Regions from separate parts of the Blautia acetigignens genome, predicted to be linked through region 1. Evidence: riboswitches for the same ligand, from Rfam matches in the RefSeq annotation. Region 1 holds a riboswitch; the other holds the start of a gene.

The links. A riboswitch is a leader RNA that binds a small molecule or an ion and turns the genes downstream of it on or off. The one in region 1 is predicted to bind thiamine pyrophosphate.
Region 2: linked by a shared signal. The riboswitch ahead of OCV70_RS05935 (thiamine-binding protein) and the one ahead of thiD (bifunctional hydroxymethylpyrimidine kinase/phosphomethylpyrimidine kinase) in region 1 are both predicted to bind thiamine pyrophosphate.

Annotation. Positions count from the first base shown of each region.
Region 1 covers NZ_JAOQJM010000023.1:29,410-33,623, forward strand. The annotation lists gene cytX (putative hydroxymethylpyrimidine transporter CytX) at 1-1,075, opposite strand, end outside; gene thiD (bifunctional hydroxymethylpyrimidine kinase/phosphomethylpyrimidine kinase) at 1,077-1,889, opposite strand; TPP riboswitch at 2,239-2,343, opposite strand; gene OCV70_RS17620 (helix-turn-helix domain-containing protein) at 2,710-3,432, shown strand; gene OCV70_RS17625 (alpha-glucosidase) at 3,529-4,214, opposite strand, start outside.
Region 2 covers NZ_JAOQJM010000003.1:160,252-164,465, reverse strand. The annotation lists gene OCV70_RS05950 (ABC transporter ATP-binding protein) at 1-269, opposite strand, end outside; gene OCV70_RS05945 (ABC transporter substrate-binding protein) at 354-1,361, opposite strand; gene OCV70_RS05940 (ABC transporter permease) at 1,354-2,136, opposite strand; gene OCV70_RS05935 (thiamine-binding protein) at 2,105-2,401, opposite strand; TPP riboswitch at 2,548-2,654, opposite strand; gene OCV70_RS05930 (NUDIX hydrolase) at 2,787-3,293, opposite strand; gene OCV70_RS05925 (AAA family ATPase) at 3,317-4,214, opposite strand, start outside.

The DNA.
Region 1 (4,214 bases):
AAATTCGATACAGAATGAATCCAATTACCCAGATCACAGCATTTGTGATGTCAACGGCCTCGCCCAGGCTGTCGGCGCGTTTGAGCAGGAAGAAATCTGCAATCTGGATGGCAATCATAGGTGCAAACACGGAACCAATAAGGTACAGGAAATCTGTAATATTGTCCATTGGATAAACAATGGCGCCGATGGTTCCAATCACAGTCACTGCAATGGCCGCATATTTTCCATTGATCCTGGAAAATACAGATTCAGAAGAAATTCCGGCGGAATAAGCATCCAGGAATGTGGTGGTAACAGTGGAAAATACAATGATCAGAAGTCCTGCGATTCCAAGTCCTGCTTTTACCATGATCTGTGCAATATCAGACTCTCCGGTATAAATAGCAGCGCCCATACCGATCACGTACATCCAGCAGCTTACCAGGCCATAAATAATCGCACTCACTGCGGTAGCCTTCACAGGTTCCTTTGCTTCCCTTGTGTAGTCGCTGATCAGCGGCAGCCAGGACAGCGGCATTGCTACAGACAGCTCTACAGCAGCACCAAAGGACATCGCCTCTTCTCCAATGGCAAGTGCTGTGCCGCCATCAAAAAAGATCAGCTTGCAAAGCACCAGTGTGAGAATAAACAGAGCCGCCATTGCGATGGTGTTGATTTTTCCCAGGTTGGTGATACCGATAAAAATCCACAGCACGATCAGTGCGCCAATAACCAGACACCATACCCAGCTGCCTGTATGAAGTACACCGTCAGCTGCCAGCGCGCCGTCATAGATCATAATGGCAGTCCAGCCCACCAATTGAAGCACATTCAGGAAGGAAAAGAAGATTCCGCCCTTTTCCCCGAAGCTCATTTTTACAGTTTCCATAGCACTGCGGCGTGTTTTTCCGCCGATTACACCGGCCAGGAAAAGCATGGTGCAGCCGATAATGTGTCCAATAATAATAGCAAGAAGCCCTTTTTGGAAGCCAAGTGGGGCAAAATAAGTTCCAGTAAGGATTTCCGCCAGGGAAACACCTGCGCCGAACCAGATCAGGCCGTTTTCGAAGATGGAGGTACGTTTTTCGGTCATGTTAGTTGTCCTCCTTGGCTAATGTAAATTCATTTTGAATTGCAAATCCATGATTCATAGGTCCGCTGCCTTTTCCCAGATCCAGCATGGCAGCCAGAGCACCGGAAATATATTTCTTGGCACGTTCCACAGAAGTATCCAGGTCAAATCCCTTTGCCAGATTAGAAGCAATGGCACTGGACAAAGTGCAGCCGGTTCCGTGCGTGTTGGGATTGTTGATCCGTTTTCCTTGGAACCATTTGTAACCGCCGCCGCGCCACAGAAGGTCGTTGGCATCGTTCAACTGATGCCCACCCTTGCAAAGCACTGCGCAGTGATATTTGTCTCCGATGGCAGCAGCGGCCTTGATCATATCGTCGGCTGTCTCTATTTTCATTCCGGAAAGAACCTCAGCCTCCGGAATATTCGGTGTGAGGACTGTCGCCATAGGAAGAAGCTGGCTTTTCAGAGCATCAATTGCCTCGTCGTTGATCAGCTTGGCTCCGCTGGTGGCTACCATAACTGGATCCACAACGATGTTTTTGGCATCATACTGATGGAGCTTCTTCGCAATCGTTTCAATCAATGCGCTGGAAGATACCATTCCGATCTTCACTGCGTCAGGATAAATATCTGTGAAAATATTATCCAGCTGTTCTGCCAGAAATTCTGGCGTTGCTTCCATGATTGCTGTCACACCGGTAGTATTCTGTGCCGTAAGTGCAGTGATCGCACTCATAGCATATACTCCATTGCTGATCATTGTCTTGATATCAGCCTGGATACCGGCGCCTCCGCTGGAGTCACTTCCAGCGATTGTTAATGCTGTTCTCATAATGTCTCATCCTTTCTCTTGTCCTGCCTGGCAAAATACCGGACAGGCTCTGGTGTTATTTATGCATTAATTTTATATAGCGTCCGAAAGTGGTGCCCCCAGCCGAACGCTGCATTGCTGCCTCTATAAGGAAATGTCTGCTGCGCAGACATTTGAAAGTCAGCTATTACGCGTCTGCGACGCTCCCATAGTTGCCGCCCGTATTCGTAATCTGGGCTATTGCCCTACTTACTCATACGGTCTAGCCTGTCCGATATCCATGAATTCGCTCATGCAGGCATGGCTCACTCATGGTTGCCGTCCAGGACTTTCAAAATAAAAAAGAGACACCCGCGTTCTGGTGTCTCCGAAAAAAATCATTATGACTTCCTACGGCGGCATTATCCGCATCAGGTAAAGGGTCGAAATTCATAATTTCCTCTCAGCCTGTTTACAAGCTCCCCTGTTCTTTTGTCATTATAGTAATAATGGGAAAATTTGTCAATAAATTGTTTGTAAGATAAAAAATTCCGCAATTTTACCGCAATCAACCATCGGTAGGGTGACGAATTCCCTGATTTATGGCATAATCAAGATAACAAATCAGCCAGATTCCTACGGCTGTCTTGATCGCGGCAAGGTTCTTACTAGTACATCGTTTTCGAAATAACTATACCACTCACTTGCCTGTGAATCCGATTGCCCAGGTATAAAAGCCTCAGCGTAGCCCGCTACGCCTGCGTTTTTATACCTGCACACTCGAATCCACATCCTACGCGATTGGTATAGTTATTTACGAAACGATGTACTAGAAGAAAGAACCATCACAAGGAGGCACATCATGACCGACATAACAAAAAATGAAATAGGCACATTCATCGCCGCATGCCGCAAAGAGAAAAAACTAACCCAAAAGCAGCTGGGTGAAAAATTAAATGTAACGGACCGCGCCGTTTCCAAGTGGGAGACGGGCCGCTCCTTTCCAGATGTGAGCCTTATGGAGCCCCTCTGCAAAGAACTGGACATTTCTGTCAGCGAGCTTCTGGCAGGGAAGCATTTAGAGCCGGAGCAGTACCAGAAAGAGACGGAGAAAATGCTCATGGACTCTGTTAGCACTGGACAGCTTATGGGACTGCAGGTGGTGCTGTATATCCTTAACCTGACAATATTTGTCCTGGTAGATTTTCCCTTTATTGTTAGAAAAATCAGCGGACTTCCACTGATTCATTATATCAGCATTACCTGTTGGCTCCTGGCGTTGGTACTGATCTTCTGCGTGAGTTATCTGGATAAAAAATTGCCGGCAAGGAAATTCCGCACATCAAATGTAATGCTGGAACGGATCATCGGTGCCGTGATGTTTCTGGTAATTATGTCAGTCAATTTTGTGGTCAGCGGTGGTCTGTCTTACATAAAAGATTTGAATTTCGGTGAAAAAATTTATACAGTGATTATTTTTGCCGTTAGTCTTGCTGTTGTGGTCGGAGTTCGAGGGATTGTAGCGCAGATACGCAAAGAAGAGTGGGAGATGGAGCAGGAAAGAAATACTTCCCAAAAGGAATAACCCCTTTGCCCGAATTTTCCAAATAATCAAAAACTGCCCCGCAGAGTCGATTTACCTGAGAAAGAAAAATCGATTCGGCGAGGGCAGTCCTTTTTATTATGCTGCCAATTCCAGAACCAGCACCTGATATCCATGCAGCTTAATCTTATTTCCATCTATAACTACATCTGGATAATTATTGATCAGCACTTTTTTGCATGCGCCTGGAAGCTCAATTTCCTGCTCATCCCACTGATAATTTCCAACTACCAGAAGCGTCTTATCCCACTTACGGTAGTAAGCCATCAGATTGTGGCGCTCCTTCATAAATGGCTCCAAAGCACCGTACACAACTGTCTCCTTATATTCCGGATCCTTGCGAAGTGCAATCAGTTTCTTATAGAAATTCAGTACAGAGTCCGGATTCTGCGCTTCTTTTTCCACGTTAATGGCAGTATAGTTGGGATTCACCCGAAGCCATGGAGTGCCAGTGGTAAATCCAGCGTTTTTCCCATCTGACCACTGCATAGGTGTCCGCGCATTATCCCTGCTGCGGCGTGCAACTGCCTTCAATGCTGCATCAGGAGCAAGTCCCGCATCCAGTGCAACCTTATACTCATCCAAAGTAGAAATATCATCCACCTCATCAATGGATTTAAACGGCACATTTTCCATGCCAAGCTCCTGGCCTTGATAAATAAACGGCAGTCCGCGGAGCATAAAATTCAATGCTGCCAGCATCTTTTTGCTGGTATTGCAGCAGTCTCCCTCTGGAATATAGTGGCTCACACCACGAGGCTCGT
Region 2 (4,214 bases), on a different contig from region 1:
AGGAGGAGATCCTTCTGCAGCATGTAGCTGATGCTTCCGGGGGCGGAGGTTACATCCTGATCGCGGAGGTATACTTTTCCCGCATCTGGGTTTACAAGGCCGGAAAGAATGTGAAACAAAGTGGTCTTTCCGGAGCCGCTGACTCCCAGAAGGGATACCAGCTCGCCCTGTTCCAGATGAATGGAAATGTCCTTCAGGACCTGTTTTTCACCGTATGCTTTTGAAATATGTTCTGCTCTTAGTAATGATTTACTGTTTTCTGATGACATTCTATATTCCCTACTGTATAACTTTCTATTTCATCTGCACAGTCTCCACAGCTTTCGCATAAGCCATGGCACTGTTCTCCTCATTTACTGCGGCAGATAGTCGTTGGAAAATCCTACGTCTGTCAGGTCTTTTTCGCAAAGCTGATTCTCATACAGCCATTTGTAGAATGCGTTCCATCTCTCAGGATCGATCACGCCCCAGCTGTCTGCATCGTCAATGTATTTTGCGGAAAGGAATTCCTGGCTCTTCTTTACCAGCTCCTCTGCGTCTTTGAGGGAGCCTGTGTTGTCGCCGTCGATGAGGATCTGTGCTGCCTCGTCCGGATTTTCTGCTGCAAACTCATAGCCCTTTGCAGTTGCTTCCATAAATGCTTTCGCCTGATCCGGGTTCTCGCTGAGGAAATCGTTGTTAGCGATAATAACCGGTGTGTAGTAGTCAAATACAGGATTGATATCGGAGAATGCGAAGTAATCGCAGTCTACGCCTTCTACCTCTGCGTTCACGCCGCCCCAGCCTTGGAATACCCAGATGGCGTCTGTCTGATGGGCTGCAAGTGCTGCCGGCTCATCTGTGATGTCGTTGGGGATCAGGGTAACCTGGTCAAAATCCCCTCCGTCGCTGTTTACTACATTTTCCAGCATGGCAAGCTCGATTGGAGAGTCCCATGTGGAATAAGTTTTGCCAGTCAGTCCGGCTGGTGTGTCGATTCCGTCTCCTGCTCTTGAAAGGATTCCGGAGGTGTTGTGCTGGATCACAGCTGCCACTGCTGTAATTCCAAGAGGCTCATCAAGTGCCAGGGAAGCTGCCATAGTATCCTGTGCCTCGATTGCGAACTGGGCCTGTCCGGCTGCGCACATCAGTGCTGCACCGTTTTCCGGCGGCTGTACGATCTCTACGTCAAGTCCTGCGTCTTCATAATAGCCTTTTGCAAGTGCTACATAAAGTCCTGTGTGGTTGGTGTTCGGTGTCCAGTCCAGGCAGAATGTGATTTTCTCATTCTCGCCATCTGCTGCGTAAACACCTGTAGGAACTGCAAATACCATTGTCAGCGCTGCAGCGGATGCAACGGCTTTTTTCAGATTCTTATTCATGATTTTTCTCCTTTTCAACCTGCAGCCAGGGCATTGCGATGCGGCTTGCCACATTTACTATGAAAAGCAGCAGCAAACTGATGATCACAATGAAAATAATAACTGCAAACATTTTGTCAAACGCGTATGCCTTTTTTACCCTTGTCATGTAAACACCAAGACCGTTAAAGCCTCCCAGCCACTCAGATACTACGGCACCTACTACGGCGTAGGATGCGGAGATCTTCAGCCCGGAAAAGAACTGGGGCAGGGCAGAGGGGAATTTCACATGGCGGAAAATCTGCATTCTGCCGGCGCCCATTGCTTTCATCAGGCGGATGGCATCCGGGTCTACACTCTTGTAGCCGTCCAGAAGCCCGATGGTGATGGGGAAAAAGGTGGTGATCACGACTAAGGTGATCTTTGGTGCCATTCCAAAGCCCATCCACAACACCAGGATCGGCGCGATGGCGATGGTGGGAATGGTCTGGGTAATGATCATAATCGGATAAAAAGCCTGATCCATTACCCGGAAACGGTCCATCACAGTTGCGAAAATAAATGCCAGAGCGATTCCAATGAGAAGTCCGTAGAAGGATTCCAAAAGGGTAAATTTCGCATGGAATAAAATAGTGGGAAGGTCGCCGATCAGCGCCTTGCACACTGCAACCGGGGAGGGAAGCATGTAGGACGGAACTAATCCGGAGATGCTTACCAGCTCCCAGAGAAGCAGGATTGCCGCCATTGCAACGACAGGGGGAATCTTACTGGTGATGTTTGGTAACTTTCTTTTCAATGGTAAGCACATCCCCTTCTGGTTTGTAAGAGATCTTTACATAGACGTTCATAGCCTTGCAGCCTGCGCGCTCTGCTACGTGCTGGCACTCTTTTACAATGTCCATAAGCTGATCGTAGTCACCCTCGATGGTTGTCTCGAAAGGTCCTACATAACAGTTAAGTCCTGTGGATTTGATGTAGGCGATTACCTCGTCTACAATGCGGATTACTTCTTCGTCATCCTGTACATTTGGCAGTACCTGAATTGCTACACTTGCGTTCATTTTTGTTTCCTCCTTTAATATGTGCCAGATCTCCGAAGCTGATTTGAAAGGGTTCCGGGCCTGGGATTTTTTATCAATCGAATAAGAACCATCTTTTTATGAATCTGCAAAAGAAAAAAGAGCATCTGCAATCACGCAAATGCTCTAAAATACATCTTCAACACTTCCTACACTGGCATGATCCAACAGGTTAAAAGGGTCTAAGGGCTACCTTACTCTCAGCTTCTCAATCGAAACTCCCCTGGTTTTTATTCAGATTTCGGTGCTAATTATAATATATCTTTCTTGAAATTACAAGCGGCTATTTCATTTCCGGCTGTTTTCTTACATAATTTTAACATTATTTATTTCCAAAATTTGCAGCCGTAGGGCGCACGGCCATTGCTTATAACCCTTGAAAAGCGGCCTGGATGCTGTCGTAGTGAAGGAATTTTCCTTCTGCGGCAAAGGCTTTGATCTGCTCCAATGTGGCGAACATGTGGCCGTCTGTTTCCTCTTCCTGAAGGTGCAGGTCTTCTTCCTGTACGTCCATGACAAAGCGGTATACGTCTACAAAGTAATTGTCTCCCTCACCCGGGTTTTCTCTTTTGTATGTGAAAAGATAGCCGCCCTGTGCACTGCTTACGTCAAGGCCTGTCTCTTCTTTCACCTCGCGGAGAACTGCGTCATAGGAGGATTCTCCTGCCTGGGCTGCGCCGCCGGATACTTCCCACCAGCCTGGCGCCCATGCTTTGGTCATGACGCGCTTGGTGATCAGGAAGGTGCCGTCCGGTCTTGCAACTACTCCGAGGACGGTGAGATGGTACTCTCCGTCCTTTAAGCACCAGTCGTTGCGCTTCATGGTGCGGCCTGTAGGTCTTTTATTAATGTCATAAATATCCCAGAATTCCATTTTTGTTACTCCTGTTATGTTTTTTACTTCAGCAGTTCCTCAACCATCTCTCTTGTATATTCCACCTTATCCACATGGTTGACCTCGATCTGGTACAGGGCGTTGGCGGCAATGTGCTCGGCTGCCTGCTCCAGGTCACGGATACCGGTGGTATTGGAATAGCGGGCAACAATGGCATCCAGAGCGTCATCTGTGATAATGCACTCGCCCTCTTCCATATGCATTCTTTTCAGAACCTTGGGCAGGGAGAATCTGGAGAAGATTACTTTCTTCTCTTCTGCTGTGTAGTCCGGAATGTCGATCACGGCAAATCTGGACATCAGCGGCGCACTGATCTGGTCACGATCATTGGCTGTGGCAATAGGGTAAACACCGCCGGTTGGAATCATACATTCCATATAGTTGTCTGTAAATCCAAGGTTGTCCAGAAGGGTAAGAAGCACGTCTGCCGGGTTTCCGTTGCCATGTCCGGAGTTTGCCTTGTCAAGCTCGTTGATGATAAATACCAGGTTGGAGGCTCCTGCCATGGAAAATGCATCCATGATAATTCCAGGTTTAGCGTTTGCATAAATACGAGGGCTACCTGTCAGCTGCTTGGAATCGTTGATGGAGCTCATGTCCAGAGTCGTCCACGGAAGCTTCAGGATTCTTGCTACCGCATAGGCGATCTGGGATTTACCGGTACCTGCAGGTCCGATGAGAAGAAGTCCGTAAGCAGGCAGGGTATGGGTACGGTTGATCTGGATAATGGTCTCGATGATACGCTGTTTCACACGCTCCATTCCGTAAAGCTCTTCGTCCAGGATTCTTCTTGCTTCCACCGGGTCGATGGCTTCGAAGTAATTGTTTTTCCACTGGATGTTCAGCATAATGGAAAGAGCTCTCTGTGCGTGATGGCGCTCTTCCTGGGAAACCTCGCTG